Linked DNA regions of Rhodospirillum rubrum ATCC 11170. The protein of the gene in region 2 binds, or shares a complex with, the protein of the main gene of each other region. Links are inferred from orthologs where the notes say so. Each region holds a gene or a part of one and is shown on either strand. Other genes may lie near its edges. The genes, in order: accD and RRU_RS01150.

The links.
Region 1: the proteins of RRU_RS01150 (region 2) and accD are in contact, whole or in part, in a solved structure (PDB 8UXZ), measured with the Escherichia coli proteins. The link is inferred for Rhodospirillum rubrum ATCC 11170 from one-to-one orthologs.

What each region holds. Positions count from the first base shown.
Region 1 is NC_007643.1:3,940,376-3,949,746, reverse strand. The notes cover bases 1-2,822. They hold accD (acetyl-CoA carboxylase, carboxyltransferase subunit beta), read right to left. Parts: upstream 2,021-2,822; coding sequence 980-2,020; downstream 1-979. Other genes in these bases: RRU_RS17720 (hypothetical protein), read left to right, coding at 2,321-2,822; RRU_RS17730 (bifunctional folylpolyglutamate synthase/dihydrofolate synthase), read right to left, coding at 1-966. In the rest of the region: more of RRU_RS17720, read left to right, coding at 2,823-2,848; trpA (tryptophan synthase subunit alpha), read right to left, coding at 3,021-3,836; trpB (tryptophan synthase subunit beta), read right to left, coding at 3,833-5,059; RRU_RS17705 (DUF3422 family protein), read right to left, coding at 5,234-6,526; RRU_RS17700 (phosphoribosylanthranilate isomerase), read right to left, coding at 6,533-7,189; pyrF (orotidine-5'-phosphate decarboxylase), read right to left, coding at 7,186-7,929; RRU_RS17690 (stimulus-sensing domain-containing protein), read right to left, coding at 8,029-9,371.
Region 2 is NC_007643.1:266,208-275,612, reverse strand. Bases 3,556-6,411 are described here. They hold RRU_RS01150 (acetyl-CoA carboxylase carboxyltransferase subunit alpha), read right to left. Parts: upstream 5,533-6,411; coding sequence 4,579-5,532; downstream 3,556-4,578. Other genes in these bases: RRU_RS01145 (HpcH/HpaI aldolase/citrate lyase family protein), read right to left, coding at 5,763-6,411; RRU_RS01155 (YgaP family membrane protein), read right to left, coding at 4,096-4,344; RRU_RS01160 (hypothetical protein), read left to right, coding at 3,556-4,030. In the rest of the region: RRU_RS01175 (polyphosphate--AMP phosphotransferase), read right to left, coding at 1-614; gap (type I glyceraldehyde-3-phosphate dehydrogenase), read left to right, coding at 1,061-2,068; RRU_RS01165 (phosphoglycerate kinase), read left to right, coding at 2,163-3,356; more of RRU_RS01160, read left to right, coding at 3,554-3,555; more of RRU_RS01145, read right to left, coding at 6,412-6,740; RRU_RS01140 (Lrp/AsnC family transcriptional regulator), read right to left, coding at 6,930-7,424; RRU_RS01135 (DMT family transporter), read left to right, coding at 7,561-8,565; RRU_RS01130 (DUF4743 domain-containing protein), read right to left, coding at 8,596-9,405. UniProt on the Escherichia coli protein: Component of the acetyl coenzyme A carboxylase (ACC) complex. First, biotin carboxylase catalyzes the carboxylation of biotin on its carrier protein (BCCP) and then the CO(2) group is transferred by the carboxyltransferase to acetyl-CoA to form malonyl-CoA.

The DNA.
Region 1 (9,371 bases), 3.7 Mb from region 2 along the record:
GGCGGCCAGGGCGCGGCCGGCATGGGGATTATGGCCACCGTCCAGCCACAAGGTGGTTCCCGGGGCCAGTCTCTCGACCAAGGGGCCGCTGTCTAACCGTTGCAGGCGGGCCGGCCAGTCGACGGCGCGCAGCCCCCTGGCCCGCGCCACGCCCTCGACCCGCAGGCCGGTCCGTGCCTCCAGGGCGTCGATCACCGCCAGGGCCTGGGCGGCGTTGCCCAGTTGATGGGGACCGGCAAGCACGGGGAGCGGCAGATCGAGCCCGGCGAAACGCCAGCCCGTCGTCGTGCGCTCCCACGACCAGTCGCGCCCGGCCCAGAGGGTCGGCGCGCCGACGGCGGTGGCGCGGGCGGCGAGGGTTTGGGCGGCCTCGGGCGGTTGGGGGGCGATGACGGCGGGGGCTCCGGCCTTGAGAATCCCGGCCTTTTCCCCGGCGATGGCCGTCAGCGTTGATCCCAGATACTGCTGATGATCAAGATCGATCGGCGTCACCGCGCAAACGGCGGGATCGGCGATGACATTGGTGGCGTCAAGGCGCCCGCCCAGGCCGACCTCGAGCAAGGTCACATCGGCGGGGCTTCGCGAAAAGGCCAGGAAGGCCGCCGCCGTCGTCACCTCGAAAAAGGTGATCGGCGCCTTGGCATTGGCGCTTTCCACCTCTTCAAGCAGCCGACGGAGCGCCTCGTCGGCGATCAGGGTGCCGGCCAGCCGGATGCGTTCGCCAAAGCGCACCAAATGGGGGCTGGTATAGACATGGACCCGGTAGCCCGCCGCCTCCAGAAGGGCCCGGCAGGTGGCGACCACCGATCCCTTGCCATTGGTGCCCGCGACATGGATGACCGGCGGCAGGGCCCGTTCGGGGTGGCCCAGGGCGGCCAGCAACCGCTCGACGCGGCCGAGCGACAGGTCGATCACCTTGGGGTGCAGGCCCATCAAGCGGGCGAGCACCCCATCGGGAGCGTTCATGCCAACGGTCCGCCTAAGGCTTCGCCGGCTTGGGCGCGGGCGGTGGCGGGGCGTCCGCCCCGTCGAAGTCGGCGTCATCGACCTTGCGGGCCACCGCCTCCAAATCCTCGACCGGCGGCCGGGGCTTGGGCTTGGGCGCCTCGCGCGGCGTCTCGACCACGGCGGGGCGGTGGTCCGGCGACAGGGTCACCACCTCGGCGGCTGGCGGGCGGCGCATCAGCAGCGCCATCAAGCGGGCCAAGGTCTCCTTCAGCTCGGAACGCGGCACCACCATGTCGACCATGCCGTGTTCCAGCAGGTATTCGGAACGCTGGAAGCCTTCGGGCAGTTTTTCGCGGATCGTCGTCTCGATCACCCGGGCGCCGGCGAAACCGATCACCGCCCCGGGTTCGGCCAGGGCGATATCGCCCAGCATGGCGAAGGAGGCGGTGACGCCGCCGGTGGTCGGATCGGTGAGCAGCACAATATAGGGCAGGCCGGCTTCCTTCACCCGATCGACGGCGACGGTCGAGCGCGCCATCTGCATCAGCGACAGGATGCCTTCCTGCATGCGCGCCCCCCCCGACGACGGGATGGCGATCAGCGGCACCTTTTGCAGCAAGGCCAGTTCGGCGGCGGCGACCAGCCCCTCGCCCACGGCCATGCCCATCGAGCCGCCCATGAAGTCGAAATTGAAGGCGGCGACGACCACGCCCTGGCCCATCAGCTTGCCATGACCGACGATGATCGCGTCTTTTTCGCCGGTTTTGGCCTGGGCTTCCTTCAAGCGGTCGGAATAGCGCTTGATGTCCTTGAAGCGCAGCGGATCAAGCGGCGGCTTGGGCAGCTCGATCGCCGTATAGGCGCCGTCATCGAACAACAGCTCCAGGCGCTGCTTGATCGGCAGGCGCATGTGATGGCCGCAATGGGTGCAGACCTGAAGGGCCTTTTCCAACTCTTTGTGGAAGATCATATGCCCGCAAGCCGGGCACTTCCGCCAGAGGTTCTCGGGGACCTCCCGGGGGCCGACGAGGCTGCGGATCTTGGGCCGGACGTAGGTTGTCAGCCAGTTCATGGGTCGCGTGCTCTCTAGACCGTTGCGCGAAGGTGGGGGTCTATCACGTCGGCGGGGCGTGGGAAAGCCCGAGCCGCGCCCCATCGATCGTCATCAACGGGCTGACCGGGCAAAAACTGCCCGCACCGGGCAGTTTCGGCCCCCCTTACCTCCGCCGATCCCCGGCGATCCCCGGCAAATCCGCCGACCCCCGTCGCCGCAACCCGGCATGGTTCTTGCCTGCCATCACCCACCAGACGATCAGGAGGATTTGCGATGACGATCGAGGTGATAGGATCGGGAAATTCCCCGTCGTCGTCCTTGACGACGAGCAGCAAGGATAAGGACAAGGAGAAAGACAAGGTACAGGGGCTGTTTTCGACTTTCCTCAACTCGCCTGGCGCCGCCGGGGTCGAAGAGGACGCGGAGTCGGAGGGGACCAAGGCCAAGAACGAGTTCCTCGCCTTCGTGAACCTGAGCCCGGCGGAGAAGATGCGCTACAGCTTACTGGCCGCCAAGGGCCTGGACGAGGCAAGTCTCGCCGCCCTGCCGGCCGACGAACGCGAAAAGATCGAGGCGGAGATCCGCGAAATGATCAAGGCGCAGTTCGAAGAAAAAACCAATGGAACGCCGATCGCGGCCGCCACCGCGACGACCACCGCCACCGCCACCGCGACGACCGCCGCTACCGCCGCTACCGCCACAGCCGGTCAGGCGGTGATCGCCCTTCAGGAAAAGGCGGCCTCGGTGGATGTGAACAAAAGCCTGCTGGCCTATACGTCCAATCCCACCGCCGCGGAGGTCGCCGATGAGCCGGCCGAGCGCGAACGGCACTCGCTGTTAAGCTAGAGCAAATCCCCTAGCAATCTGAACCAGAGTGCGACGACGATTTGCTTGACTATCAAAATCGTAGGACGGGGAGCGTGAATCTGATTGCACGCTCCCCGCCCTAGATCAGGCATCGCGCCCGGCGCCCGGGGACGAGCCAAAACAGCCGCTCTCCGGGCGCGGGTGATTTGATTTACCCCGCCGCGTCGACCTTGCGCAGGGCGCCGGCCAATTCGCCAACGAAGCCCAGCACGTCCCCGCCCTCGGCCAGCCGGCGGACAATGGCCGAACCGACCACGGCGGCATCACCGACCCGCGCCATCGTCGCCGCCTGGGCCGGGGTGGATACGCCAAAGCCGATGGCGATCGGCAGATCGGTTTTCCGGCGGATGCGGGCGACCGCCTGGGCGACGCCCCCGGCATCGGCGGCGGCCGTTCCGGTGATGCCGGCGATCGAAACATAATAAAGAAACCCGCTCGCCCGCTCGAGAATCGCCGGCAGCCGCGCCTCATCGGTGGTCGGCGTCGCCAGCATGATCAGATGCAGACCCTGGGCGCGCAGGAAGGGTAGAAGCTCGTCGGCCTCCTCGGGCGGCAGGTCGACGATGATCAGGCCGTCGGCGCCGGCCAGGGCGGCGTCGCGGGCGAAGGCCTCGGCCCCGTAATAATGGATGGGATTGTAATAGCCCATCAGAACCACCGGGGTGTCATCATCGGTGGCGCGGAACGCCTTCAGGGTTTCCAAGGTCCCCGTCAGGGTCATCCCGGCGGCCAGGGCGCGCAGGGCGGCGGCCTGGATCGCCGGGCCATCGGCCATCGGATCGGAAAACGGCATTCCCAATTCGATGATATCGGCCCCGGCGCCGGGCAGGCCGCGCATCAGGGCGAGGGCCGTTTCCTGGTCGGGATCGCCGGCCATGACATAGGTGACAAGGCCCCCCCGGCCTTCGGCCTTGAGGGCGGCGAAGCGGCGGGAGAGGCGATCGGTGGTCGGCGTGGTGGCGCTCACGGCATCATTCCCTTGAAATCACTGCCCAGAACCTTGGCGATCGTCCCCACGTCCTTGTCGCCGCGCCCCGACAGGCTGACCACCATCAGATGATCGGCCGGCAGGGTGGGGGCGATCTTCATGGCATGGGCGATGGCGTGGCTGCTTTCCAGGGCCGGAATGATCCCTTCGAGCTTGGTGGTTTCCTGGAAGGCGTGAACCGCCTCGTCGTCGGTGATCGGCACATACTCGACCCGGCCGCTGTCCTTGAGCCAGGCGTGCTCGGGGCCGACGCCGGGATAATCCAGGCCGGCGGAAATCGAATGGGCCTCGGTGATCTGGCCGGCGCCGTCCTGAAGCAGATAGGTGCGGTTGCCATGCAGCACGCCCAGACGCCCCCCGGCCATTGAGGCGGCATGGCGCTTGTCCAAGCCCTCGCCGGCGGCCTCGACACCGATGATGCGCACGTCGGGATCGTCCAGGAAGGGGTGGAACAGGCCGATGGCGTTGGAGCCGCCGCCGATGCAGGCGATCAGGGTGTCGGGCAGCCGACCCTCGGCCTCGAGCACCTGGGCGCGGGCTTCCTCGCCGATGACCTTCTGCAGGTCGCGGACCATCGCCGGATAGGGATGGGGGCCGGCCGCCGTGCCGATCAGGTAATAGGTGTCGGCGACATTGGCGACCCAGTCGCGCATGGCGTCGTTCATCGCGTCCTTGAGGGTGCCCGCGCCGCTGGTCACCGGGCGGACCTCGGCGCCAAGCAGCTTCATGCGGAACACATTGGGCGCCTGACGCTCGATATCGGTGGCGCCCATGTAAATCACGCAGGGCATGCCAAACAGGGCGCAGACGGTGGCGGTGGCCACCCCATGCTGGCCGGCGCCGGTTTCGGCGATGATCCGCGTCTTGCCCATGCGCCTGGCGAGCAGGATCTGCCCCATGCAATTGTTGATCTTATGGGCGCCCGTATGGTTGAGGTCTTCGCGCTTGAAATAGATCTTTGCCCCGCCCAGGGCCTCGGTCAGACGGCGGGCGAAGTACAGCGGGCTCGGCCGGCCGACATAGGTGGCGAGATAGCCGCCCAGCTCGGCCTTGAACGCCGGATCATCGCGGGTCGCTTCCCAAGCCTTTTCCAGATCGAGGATCAGCGGCATCAGGGTTTCGGCGACATAGCGCCCGCCGTGCAGTCCGAAATGACCGCGATCATCGGGGCCGGAGCGGTAGGTGTTTGGCATGGTGGTCATCGGAGATCCCTTCCTGGCGGGTGCTGGTTATAGCGCAGCCCATCACCCGGCGCCAAGAGCGCCGCTCTTTTATGCGGCCCCGTCGGGCCGGCGCCAAGAGCGCCGCGATCTTATGCGACCCCACCGGGCCGGCGCCAAGGGCGCGGCGATCTTATGCGGTCCGCCTTGAAGGGATTAATCGGCGCGATTGAGCATGGCGCGTTTGGCCCGGCGCAACACCAGCCAGACGCTGGCGACGATCACCGGTACGGCGATGGCGGTGACGACGCTTTCCTTGACCTCCACCCCGGCGCCGGACACGCCCTTGGCCATATAGCCGACAAGCCCGACCAGATAATAACTGATGGCCACCACCGACAGCCCTTCAACCGCCTCTTGCAGACGCAGCTGGATGCGGGCCCGGCGGTTCATGCTTTCAAGCAGGCGCTTGTTCTGGGCCTGAAGATCGACCTCGACCCGGGCGCGCAGCAGACTGGCGACCCGCGCCCCGCGTTCGGACAGCGACTCGATGCGTTCGGAAACCGAGTCCACCGTGGCCATCGCCGGGGTCAATCGGCGGTCCATGAAGGCGCCGAAGGTAACGACGCCATCAAGACGCACCTCGCGCAATTCCTCCAGCCGGCGCTGGACCAGGGCGTGATAGGCCCGGGTGGCGGCGATGCGATAGGAATTGGCCGCCGCCAGGGATTCGACCTCGGCGGTCAGATTGGACAGCTCCGATAACAATTCGGCATCGGAATCCACGCCGTTGGGATCGGCCATCCGCGCCGCTACATGGGCCAGGACCATATCGATCCGTCGCAGGCCCGGGCTCGATTCCCGGGCCATCGGTAGGGCGAGCAGCGCCAGGGCCCGATAGGTGTTGAGCTCGAGCAGCCGCTGCACCAGACGTCCGGCATGACGGGGATTGAGATCGACGTCGCGGATCAGCATGCGCAGGCAGCGGTCATCGTGCAATCGCAGATCGGAATAGGCGAAGGCGGCGCCGCCTCCGACCGCCGACCCGACCACCGGATTGCCGGCGAAATGGCGAATGCTGAGTTCCTCGATCGAATACTCGGGCGTGTCCTTGGGCTCGACCACCAGATGCACCGCCGACAGCACCTGACCGGGCAGGGTGGCCAGCCAGTCGGGTGGCACCATATCAAGCGCCGGCTGGTCGAAGGGCAGATCCCCCGTTCGCCCGCGGCGCTGGAAAGTATAGGTGCAGAACTCGGTATGACGTTCGAACTGCAGGCCCAGCCCGCCCAGATTGGCGTTGAAGCGGGTCGCCCCCTTGGCCGGCACCGTTTCGCCCATGCGCGCGCAGAGCAGCCCCAGGTGGTCCAGGCTGGGATCGGTGATCTCGCCCGTCAGCACCGCCAAATGGCTCAGCCGGACCGGCGCCTCGATGGTTTCCGAGGGCCGGGCGTGCAACTCGTTAATCAACACCTCGCGCAGCGGGTGCTCGCGATAGGGCGGGATCATGGCGCTTCAGCCTTCGCGAACGGCTTTGACGAAGGCGCTGACGCGCTCGGGATCCTTGATCCCGCGCACCGTCTCCACGCCGCTCGACACATCCACGGCGGTGGCGCCGCTGACCTTGATGGCTTCGGCGACGTTCTCGGGCGTCAGGCCGCCGGCCAGCAACCAGGGCACCGGCGCCGAGAAACCGGCCAGCAGCGACCAGTCGAAGGTCTGGGCATGGCCGCCCGGGCGGTCGGCGCCGGCCGGGGGGCGGGCGTCAAACAGCAGGTAATCGGCGACCTCGGCATAAAGCGCCGCCCGCTCCAGATCGGCGGCGCTGGCGATCGGCAGGGCCTTGATCACCGGCAGGCCGTATTCCAGGCGCGCCCATTCCACCCGCTCGGGGCTTTCCTCGCCATGGAACTGCAAAACGTCCAGGCGCACCCCGGCGAAAACCGCCTCCAGGGTCGCATCATCGGCATCGACGAACAAACCGACGCGCAGCGGCCCGCCCTCTTCGGCATGGGGCACGCCGTCCAGCAGTTCGGCCGCCCGCGCCGGATCGAGATCGCGCGGCGAGGGCTCGAAGAAAACGAAGCCGATCATGTCGACCCCGGCTTCGACGGCGGCATCGACGCCGTCCTCGTCGGTCAATCCACAGATCTTGATCAGGGTCTCGCTCATATCCCGACGTCCCATCCCACGATTTCCCCGGCGATCAGCCGCGCCGCCTGGGCGGGATCGGTCGCCCCGGTGATCGGCCGGCCGATCACCAGCACATCGGCCCCCTCGGCCATCGCCTCTTGCGGGGTGACCACCCGCTTCTGGTCGTTGGTGGTCGACCACAGCGGCCGCACCCCCGGCGTCACCAGCAAGAAATCATCGCCCAAATCGGCGCGCAGCACCCGGGCCTCGCGGGCCGAGCAGACCACGCCATCAAGCCCGGCGTCGCGGGTCAGGGCGGCCAAACGCCGCACCTGATCAAGCACGCCGCCGGCGACGCCGGTTCCGCCCAGATCGTCGTCGTCCATGCTGGTCAGCACGGTCACGGCGATCATCTTGGGCGGCGCGATCCCCAGGGCCAGGGCCTCGCTTTGCGCGGCCTCGCGCGCGGCGATCATCATCGCCCGCCCGCCACAGGCGTGGACATTGAGCAAGGCCGGCGCCAGCGGCATCACCGCGCGCACCGCCCCGGCCACCGTATTGGGGATGTCATGGAACTTGAGATCAAGGAACAGCGGCAGGGCGCCGGCCCTGCACACCTCCTTGACGCCCTTGTGCCCATTGCGGGCGAAAAACTCGAGTCCAAGCTTGATGCCGCCGACCTCGTCATGGAGGCGGGCGGCAAGGGTGGTCGCATCGCCGACAACGGTGGTGTCGATCGCGACGAAAACCGGATTTTGCGTCATCTGTGCCATGGGCATGCCTTACACGAAAACCCCACGTCCGAAAAGGCCGGGGAGAGACTTGTCTTGAAGCTTTCTTTCTCGGCGGACGGGCAAGGGCGACCGGGGGCCCGCGGCTTACTTCCCCGGGGTTGGGCTGGGCAGTTCCACGGTGAACATCGCGCCGACGATCTTTCCCTCGCCATCGCGGCGATTCTCGGCGCGGATGGTGCCGCGATGGGTTTCAACGATCTGCTGGGAAATCGACAGCCCCAGGCCGGAATGGGTGCCGAATTTCTCCTCGCGCGGCCGCTCGGAATAGAAGCGCTTGAAGATATCGGCCTCCTTGCCCGGCGGAATGCCCGGGCCGTCATCGGCCACGGTGATCACCACCTTGCCCTTGGTTCGCCAAGCGCGCAGCGTGATGGTGCCACCGGGCGGGCTGAAGGACACCGCGTTGCCGATCAGATTGCGGAAGACCTGGACCAGGCGGCCTTCCAGACCTTCGATGCCCAGCGCGTCGCCGGCATCGCCCATCACCTTGATCGTCACCCCGCGCTGTTCGGCCTCGGCGGCGTGAACCTCGGCCAGCATTTCCAGCATCGGCCGGATCTCGACCGATTCCATCTCGGCCCGCGACAGCTCGGCATCCAGGCGCGAGGCGTCGGAGATATCGGTGATCAGCCGGTTTAGGCGCTGAACGTCATCGACGATCACCGCCATCAGGCGTTTTTGCTGATTGGGATCATCGATGCGGGCGACGGTTTCAACGGCGCTGCGCAACGAGGTCAGCGGATTCTTGATCTCATGGGCGACATCGGCGGCGAAGCGTTCGATCGCGTCCATGCGCGCCCACAGCACCTCGGTCATCTCGCGCAGGGCGGCCGACAGGTCGCCCAGTTCGTCGCGGCGGTTGGAGAAATCGGGGATCGCCTCGTGGCGACCGGCCTTGCCGTGGCGAACGCGATCGGCGGCGCCGGCCAGCCGCAGCAGCGGCCGCACGATGGTGCCGGCGATATAGAACGACAGCAAGATGGTCAGGGCCAGGGTGAAGGCGAAGATCTCGATCACCCCCAGGCGCATCTCGAACAGGGTTTCGTCGATCTCCTCGGCGCCCCGGCTGACCATGACGGCGCCAACCACCTGCTTGTAATATTGCACCGGCACGGCGACCGACAGCACCCGGTCGCGGGTTGGCCGCACCCGCATGAAAAAGCCGCTTTCCCCCTCGGTCAGGGCGCGCAGAACTTCGGGATAGTCCTCGGCCGACTGATTGGGCCGCTCGATATAGGGCTGAAGCTTCGCCAGATCGCTCGAAGGATGGATGATCGCGTCATAGAACCGCCGCAACAGCCCGACTCCGTTGTCGGGAAGCACGGGCGGCGGCAGATCCATCACCTGGACCATGCCGCCATAGCCGACCAGCCGGCGGCTATCGGCGACCAGGGTGCCCGAGGTGTCGAACAGCCGAGCCCGCACCT
Region 2 (9,405 bases):
GCCGGCAAGATGCTGGTGCGTTGGATCAGCCGTTCGGCGGCATGAATGAATGAGTCATAGCGGTGCCAATGCTCCCAATCGGTGGGGGTGACCCGCCAGCTTTGCAAAGGATCCTTTTCCAGTGCCTTAAGGCGCTTGCGCTGGGCGTCCTTGCCCAGATGCATCCAGAATTTAAGGATCAGGGCCCCATCGTCGGCCAGGGTCCGCTCGAAGGCCGTCACCCGTTCCAGGGCCTCGTCGAAGGCCGGCAGATCCAAGGTGCCGATCGCCCGCTCCATGAAGGGCCGCGAATACCACGACGACAGGAACAATCCGACCTGTCCCTTGGCCGGCAGGTCGCGCCAGTAGCGCCAGAACTCGGGGCGCTCGCGTTCCTCGTCGGAGGGCGGACCATAGGCGCGGGTGACGATCCAGCGCGGATCAAGCCACTCGGTGATCAGATTGATGCTTTCGCCCTTGCCGGCCTTATCAACCCCGGCGAACAGCACGATCACCGGAAAATCGGCGCTCAGCAGTTTCTGCTGAAGATCAAGCAGTTCGATACGGAGCGGATCGGCTAGGCGCTCGAATTCTTCCTTGGAAACCGTGCGTCCCAATTCGGCAGTGCGAAACATGGCCTTAAGCCCCCCTCGCCCGGGAAAGCGCTCGCGGGCTCGACAAACTAGATCAATCCCGCCCCCGGGGAAACGGCCTTGCCCGGCCAATGATCCCGCGACCTTCCATTCGACCCTTTGAACAGCCTTGCCGGCGGCATCGGCTCCAACGCTCAAGACGATCGTTTCCTGCGCGCGGGGGTGGGAATTCGCCGCATGCTCTGCTAGGGTCGCATCGGCTGCGGGACAGGTCTCCATCACAGGCGACATCGTCGCGCGCCACCCCTTCGGCTTGCGTCGCCCAGCGCCAAAGGGGCCGCTCCCGGCAGGCTCGGACAAGACGGGATCTCCCGGCTCCGACTCCCTCCGGCGCAGCCGCCCCCCGCCCGGGCGAACCGCTTTTCCGTAGAGACCGGCGGGCGCGTTCCCGTGCCCCCGGGAAAGCCAGACCTTATGGAGGATACGACATGGCTGTTCGTGTAGCGATCAACGGTTTCGGCCGCATCGGCCGCCTCGTGCTGCGCGCCCTGGTTGAATCGGGTCGCAAGGATGTGGAGGTGGTGGCGATCAATGACCTGGGATCGCCGGAAGCCAATGCCCATCTGATCAAGTTCGATTCCGTCCACGGCGTGCTGCCCGGCGACGTGTCGGTCAGCGGCGACGTGATGACCATCGCCGGCACCCCGGTGAAGGTTCTGGCCGAGCGCGATCCGACCAAGTTGCCCTGGGGCGACCTGAACATCGACATCGTCATGGAATGCACCGGCATTTTCTCCGACCGCGAGAAGGCCAAGGTGCATCTCGAAGCCGGCGCCAAGCGCGTTCTGGTTTCGGCGCCGTCGAACGGCGCCGATCTGACCGTGGTTTACGGTGTCAATCACGACAAGCTGACCAAGGACCATCTGGTCGTTTCCAACGCGTCGTGCACCACCAACTGTCTGGCCCCGGTGGCCCAGGTGCTTCATTCCGTGTTCGGCATCGAGCACGGCTTCATGACCACCATCCACTCCTACACCGGCGACCAGCGCACCGTTGACACCCTGCACAAGGACCTGCACCGGGCCCGCGCCGCCGCCGTGTCGATGATCCCGACGACGACCGGCGCCGCCAAGGCCGTTGGTCTGGTTCTGCCCGAACTGGCCGGCAAGCTTGACGGCACCTCGATCCGCGTGCCGACCCCCAACGTCTCGGTCGTCGATCTCAAGGTCGTGCTGTCCAAGACCGCCACCGCCGAAGCCATCGGCGCGGCGATGAAGGAAGCCGCCGCCGGCAAGCTCAAGGGCGTTCTCGGTATCAACGAGCTGCCGCTTGTCAGCATCGACTTCAATCACAACAAGAACAGCTCGACCTTCGATCTGCCGCAGACCAAGGTCGTTCAGGGCACCTTCGCCCGCGTCCTGTCGTGGTACGATAACGAATGGGGCTTCTCCAACCGCATGCTCGACACCGCCGTCGAGATGGGCAAGCTGATCTAACGACGGCCCACCCGACCATGCTATCCGGCCGCCCTTGCGCAAAAAGGGCGGCCGGGTTTTCGAGCGCACCACGAAAAGACGGGGAAAACGACCGATGGCCAGCTTCAAGACGATTGACGACCTGGATGTGAACGGCAAGCGCGTGCTGGTGCGCGCCGACCTCAACGTGCCGATCCGCGATGGTGTGGTCACTGATACCACCCGCATCGACCGCTCGGCCGAAACCATCCTGGCCCTGGCCAGCAGGGGCGCCTGCGTGGTCGTCTGCTCGCACTTCGGCCGCCCCAAGGGCAAGCGCGTTCCCGAGATGAGCCTGAGGCCGATCGTCGAGCCGCTGTCGCGGGCCCTGGGCGGCGTTCCGGTGGCCTTCGCCGAGGATTGCGTCGGTCCGGCCGCCGAATTGGTGGTCAATGGTCTGGCGCCGGGCGAAGTCGCCCTGCTTGAAAACCTGCGCTTCCACGACGAAGAAGAAAAGAACGATCCGGCCTTCGCCCAGAAGCTGGCCGATCTGTGCGATCTCTACGTCAACGACGCTTTTTCGTCGGCCCACCGCGCCCACGCCTCGACCGAATATATCGCCCGTCTGGTGCCCGCTGCCGCCGGCCGGCTGATGCAGGCCGAGTTGGAGGCCCTGGGCAAGGCGCTGGATAATCCCGAACGCCCGGTCGCGGCCATCGTCGGCGGCGCCAAGGTCTCGACCAAGCTAGAGCTGCTCGGCAATCTGGTGTCCAAGGTCGATATGATCATCATCGGCGGCGGCATGGCCAATACCTTCCTCTTCGCCCAGGGCATCGAGATCGGCGCCAGCTTGTGCGAGAAGGATATGGCCGATACCGCCCGCGCCATCCTTGAAAAGGCCGCCGCGGCGAAGTGCGAGATCGTGCTGCCGATCGACGCCGTGGTCGCCTCGGCCTTCAAGGAAGGGGCCGAAAACCATGTGGTGGCGATCGATGCCGTGCCGGCCGACAAGATGATCCTTGATGTCGGCCCGCAAACCGCCCAGGCGGTGATCGCCAAACTCGGCGAGTGCAAGACCCTGGTGTGGAACGGTCCCTTCGGCGCCTTCGAGATCAAACCCTTCGACGCCGCCACCAATACGGTGGCCCAGGCCGCCGCCCAGGCGACCGCCGAGGGCCGGCTGCTGACCGTGGCCGGCGGGGGCGATACGGTCTCGGCCCTGGCCAATGCCGGGGTGGAAGACAAGTTCTCCTATGTCTCGACGGCCGGCGGCGCCTTCCTGGAATGGCTGGAGGGCAAAACGCTGCCGGGTGTCGCCGCCTTGCTGTAGGGCTCGCCCCGCGATCGCTACCGAGCCGGCGTCGCCAACGCCGGCTCTTTTTTCTTGGATCGCCCCTCCTTCGCTTCGGGGGGGAACCCATATGTCCGTTTGTCTAGATTAAGAAGGCCAAATTTCCGCCCAAGCCTGCCGGACCGATCTATCGTAAACCGGTCGCACGAAGCGACCGGCTAAGAAAAGGCGTTTCTATGACGACCTATGAATGCTTCAAAGAAAAAGTCGAAGGTCGGAACATTCATCCCGAGACCCTTCTCGCTACGGACTATCTCAACCACTTCAACGAAGTCATCATGTTGCTTGAGATGGTACCCGACATGCCCGATATCCTTGAGGATTGCAAGGAATGGCAGCCGAAATCCTATGCCGATCATTTCCGCGACAGCGGCTTTTCCGATCGGGAGCTGGCGATCGCCGCCTATGATCACGTCCCCGAACGCTTCAAGAAGCCCTTCGAGGAGACGGTGGAGCAGATGAACACCCTGGCCCTGCTCTCGATCACCCGCACCGACGAGGCCTTCGCCGAAGGCCGGCCCGAGGTCGCCGCCGAGCGGGCCCGCGCCGGCAGCCGGGCCTTGCAAAAGATGATCGATGTCGCCAGCGCCATCATCCACGGCGGCCATGGGACCTTCGATCAGGCGCAGATCGACGACATGATGGCGCCTTAGGCAAATCCTTTGGCGATCCGGACGCAGCGGTCCGTGGACCGCTGCGCGCGGGACGCCGGTTGGGCTTAGATCGTGGGGGTGGGTTCGCCGGGCTCGTCGGGCTCACCGTGCTCGGTCGTCTTGCAGGTCGAGAAACCGAAGGGGTAATAGGCCGGGCACCACCCCCAGATCGAGGTGAACAGAGGCAGCACGCCGATGTAGCCCCACGATCCGATGGTCTCCGACACCGCCAGAGCCAGCAACAAGATGCCGAGGGTCGCCCGCAGACCCCGATCGATCGTACCCATATTCTTGGTCAGCTTTTTCTTGGCCATTTTCTCACCTTTCGTCAGACAAGGGGCTCGTTACATCCAGAAACGGCGGCGCCGGTGTCCCCAAAGGGATTAAGGCGGACATCCGCCGGAAGCGGCGATGAACACCGGGGGGATCGGACCGTTCTATCCGATATAACGGCCGATTTCCCTGACGTGTTCACGGCCATCCCCGGCTTTTTTTCACGGGGGGATCGATTCTGTCGCCAAAAGGGAGCGGGACGCGCAAAAAGGCCCTTAGGCGAGTTCGAGACGGCCCATCTGCAGGAATTTATCGCGGCGCCGAGCGCGCAGCACCCCGCCATCCTGGGGCATCAACTGCTCGAGATGGCGGTTGAAGGCCTCGCCCACCCGCTCGAAGGTCATGGCGCGATCGCGATGGGCGCCGCCCAAAGGCTCGGGGATGGCCTCGTCGATGACCTTGAACTCAAGCAGATCCTGGGCGGTCAGCCGCAGGGCCTCGGCGGCCTGCTGGGTCATCTCGCCGCTGCGCCACAGAATCGAGGCGCAGCCCTCCGGCGAAATCACCGAATAGATGGCGTGTTCAAGCATCAAGACGACGTTGCCGGTGGCGATGGCGATGGCCCCGCCCGAGCCGCCCTCGCCGATCACGCAGGAAATCAAGGGCACGCGCAGATCAAGGCCGCGTTCGATGGTGCGGGCGATGGCCTCGGCCTGACCGCGCTCCTCGGCGCCGACGCCCGGATAGGCCCCGGCGGTATCGATCAGGGTCAGCACCGGCAAATGGAAGCGCTCGGCCAGAGTCATCAGGCGCTGGGCCTTGCGATAGCCCTCGGGCCGGGCCATGCCGAAGTTATGGCGCAGGCGGGTTTCCGTATCGCTGCCCTTTTCCTGGCCGATGACGACCACCGGGTGACCGCGAAAGCGCGCCAGCCCGCCGATCACCGCGTGATCCTCGCCATACAGGCGATCGCCGGCCAAGGGCGTGAAATCGGTGAACAGCGCCTTGACGTAATCCAGGCAATGGGGCCGATCGGGATGGCGGGCGACCAGCGCCTTTTGCCAGGGGGTAAGCTTGGCATAGACGGCGCGCAGCTGCTTATCCACCTTCTGCTGCAGGCGCCCCACCTCCTCGGCGATGTTTATGCCATCGGCATCGGAGAGGTGGCGAAGTTCCTCGATCTTGCCTTCCAATTCAGCGATCGGCTTCTCGAAGTCCAGAAAATGCATGGCTGTCCACATTCGGTCAGAGCTGGCGGTCAGAGCGGGCGGTCAAAGCTGGCGGTTAGAGCCGACGGTCAAAGCCGACGCTCGAAGCAAAGACCGCAAAGCTCGCCAAAACAAGCGCCTTCCCTAGCACAAGGCCGGGCCGGAGCCAAACAGGGATATCATTTCCGGATGGTTGGACACGCGCCAAGGGTGGATCGCCGCCTTTTTGGCGATCCACCCCGGGGGGCCTTTTAGCCGGCGCGGACCTGACGGGCCTTGTCGACCATCACCTGGGCCTGCTTGATCGAGGCGATATCGATCAGCCGGCCGTTGAGAGTAACCGCCCCCTTGCCCTCTTTGCCCGCCTGTTCCATGGCGTCAAGAATGGCCTGGGCATGGGCGACCTCCTTGTCCGAGGGGCTGAACACCTCGTTGGCCAACGTCACCTGACTGGGATGGATCGCCCATTTGCCCTCGCAGCCCAGCACGGCGGCGCGCAAGGCCTGGGCGCGATAGCCGTCGTGATCGCCGATATCGCCAAAGGGGCCGTCAACCGGGCGCAGGCCGTGGGCGCGGGCGGCGACCACCATGCGGGCGATGGCGTAATGCCACATGTCCCCCCAATGATAGGCCCGCTGGCCATCGTCAAGCGGATCGGTCAGCACGCCGTAATCGGCGTTGGGGCCGCCGATCGCCGTCGTCCGCGCCTTGGTCGAGGCGGCGTAATCGGCCACGCCGAAATGCAACGACTCGTTGCGCGGGCTGGCCCCGGCGATCTCGTGGATATTGCGCATGCCCAAGGCGGTTTCGATGATCAGCTCGAAGCCGATGCGCTTGTCGACCTTGGTCGCCGTTTCGATCTGGGTGACCAGCATATCAAGGGCATAGACGTCGGCCGCCGTGCCGGCCTTGGGGATCATGATCAGATCAAGCTTGCCCGGCGCCTGTTCCAGCACGTCGATGACATCGCGGTACATGTAATGGGTATCAAGGCCGTTGATGCGCAGCGACACGGTCTTGCCCGACCAGTCCAGGTCATTGAGCGCGGCGATGATGTTCTTGCGCGCCTGTTCCTTTTCCGAGGGCGCCACCGCGTCCTCCAGATCGAGGAACACCACGTCGGCATCGCCCTTGGCGGCCTTTTCCAGGAATTTGGTGTTGGAGCCCGGCACGGCCTGTTCCGAACGGTTGAGACGGGCCGGCGCCTGATCGACAAGAGTGAAGCTCATGGGGATTCCCTGTTCCTGGTGATTGGAGCGCCAACGGCGGCGTCGGCGCCAGACGGCCGGTTGGCGGGCGCGTCCGTTGGCAAGAATGGGTTGCGGACCGGTCGCGATCAAGCCACCGCGAACGGACCGGTCGGACTTGGCGCGGGCCGGCGCAATTTTCTTGCCGCGCCGCAACACAAAACCCGCCCCCTACGGGCTGCGCTTCAGATGGGCGGTGGGCAGGGCGGTGGTGTATTTCACCTGACTCAGCGCGAAACTCGAGCGGATGCTGGCGACGCCGGGGATGCGGGTGAGGAAATCGATCATCAGTGACTGGTATTCGATCAGATCCTCGACGACGACGCGCAGCAGGTAATCGGACTCGCCGCTCATCAGATAGCATTCCATGACCTCGGGGCGCTGGCGCACCGCGGCGTCGAAGACATCGAGCGACCGCCGGTCCTGGCGCTCGAGCGAGACGTGGACGAAGACATTCACCGCCAGCCCCAGGGCCAAAGGATCGACGATCGCCACGCAGCGGGTGATGACGCCACGGGCCTTGAGCTCGTTGATCCGCCGCCAGCAGGGCGAGGTCGAAAGCCCGGCCAGGTCGGCCAATTCGGCGACGCTGACCTCGCTGTTGGTCTGAAGCGCTTCAAGCAGGCGGATGCTGGCCCGATCAAGCGGCGCGGTACGGCTGGGCATGATTTTTCTCGGTAAGGGATCCAGGCGGCAAATTTCTCTGATAATCGGCGCAAAGATGCCAAGATCAAACGGATTTTCCAGGCTGTCCGGTTAATCCTTTCCGGGTACGCCCTTCTCGCCCTGGAAAGCCGCCGCCATGTCCCAGCCAAGCGCCCTCCCCGCCGCCGATTCGTTGGCCGCCCTTCATCCCGGGTTCAAATCCTCGGCCCTGGTCTGGCTGGGGGTGATGGTGGCGCTTTGGGGCTTTAGCTGGCCGGTGATGAAGATCTGCGTCGGCCTCGCCCCGCCGCTGTGGTTGGCGGCGATCCGCTTCACCAGCAGCGGACTGTGCCTCTTCGCCTTCCTGGCCTGCCGCGGGGAACTGCGCTTGCCGCCGCGCGCCGACTGGCCGATCGTCGCCAGCGTCGGCGGCTTGCAGATGATGGCCTTCACCGGCCTGGGGTTGGTGGCCATGCAGTATACCGACGCCGGGCGGGCCGCCCTTCTCGCCTATACCACGCCGTTATGGGCGGTGGTGACCGCCTGGATCGCCTTTGGTCAGCGCCCCACCGCCGCCCAGGGGGTGGCGCTGTGCGTCGGCTTGTCGGGGGTGGCGGTCATCTGCTCGCCCGCCGATATGGACTGGGGCGACAGCACGGTGCTGCTGGGCAACGCCTTGCTGCTGCTGTCGGCGATGTGCTGGTCGTTCGTGATCTTGCATGTGCGGCGCCATCGCTTCACCGCCCGGCCGATCGATCTCGCCCCCTGGCAGATGCTGCTGGCCGCTCTGCCGTTGATCGTCATCGCCGCCAGCGTCGACGGCTCGCCCCTGACCATCGCCTGGACACCCGAACTGATCGGCTTCCTGATCTACTTCGGCCCGATCGCCACCTCGGCCTGCTTCGTCATCTCCTCGGAATACGGCCGGCGGGTCAGCGCCTTCGCCATGTCCAACATCACCCTGGGCGTCCCGGTGATCGGCATGCTGTCGTCGATCTTTTTGCTGGGCGAGCGCGTCACCGTGCCGCTGATCATCGGCTTGACGCTGATCGTCTCGGGGGTGGCCCTGGCCGCCCTGGCGGTCAACCGCAAGGCGGCGGCCGGGCGCGCCGATACCGCCTTGCGCTCGCAGGCCGGCAAGGCCAATTGGCCGACGGCCTGAGGCGGGCCGCCATTTGGGGAGCAGGCTTCCTCAGGCCGGCGAGGCGGCGCGTTCGCGCGGACGACCGCGCAGACCGGCCAGGATTTCCTGATAATCGGGTTCGTTGTCGGGATCGATCAGGCCATGGCGAATGGCGAAATCGATCACCGTCAGATTGACGTTGAACTTGAAGGCCTCGGTGGTGCGCACCGCCTCCACCACCTTGGCCGCCGGCCACAGCATGAAGTCGGCCATCTCGCCATCGGTGTTATGGGGGCGGAAATCCTCGGGCAGGGCCAGATCATAGAGGAACAAGGTGTCGGGCTTGATGCCCGCCGGGCTTTCCATGCAATAGGTGATCGCCCCCACCGGAATCGCCTGACGGGCCAGGGCCTCGGGCAGATCGGCCTCTTCGGCGCATTCCTTGATCAGGTTCTGGCGCAAGCTGAGATCGGCGGGCTGACCGCCGGCCACCATATTGTCGAGCTTGCCGGGCGCCACCGATTTATCCGGGCTGCGCCGGCCGATCCAGAGATGCAGATCGGCGCCGGCGCCGACGTAGCCGTTGAGATGGACGCCATAGGCGCGCACGCCAAAGGTCGGCACCACCGCCCGGTCGAGCAGCATCAAGGTGGGTTCGCCCCAGCTTTGGTTCACCCGGTAAAGCTCGCCGCGCGGCGCCGGAACCACGCCCTCGTCGGCCAGCCGGTCGACAACATCGGCCACCGCCCGCGTCCGGCTTTGCGGCGTGCGCAACGAGGCCGAGAGCAAAACGGCGTCGCGGGTGACGTCGAAGACGCGCCCATGCGCCTTCAAACGCTGGGCCAGGGCCTTGCGCACCCAACCAACCCGTCGGCCTTC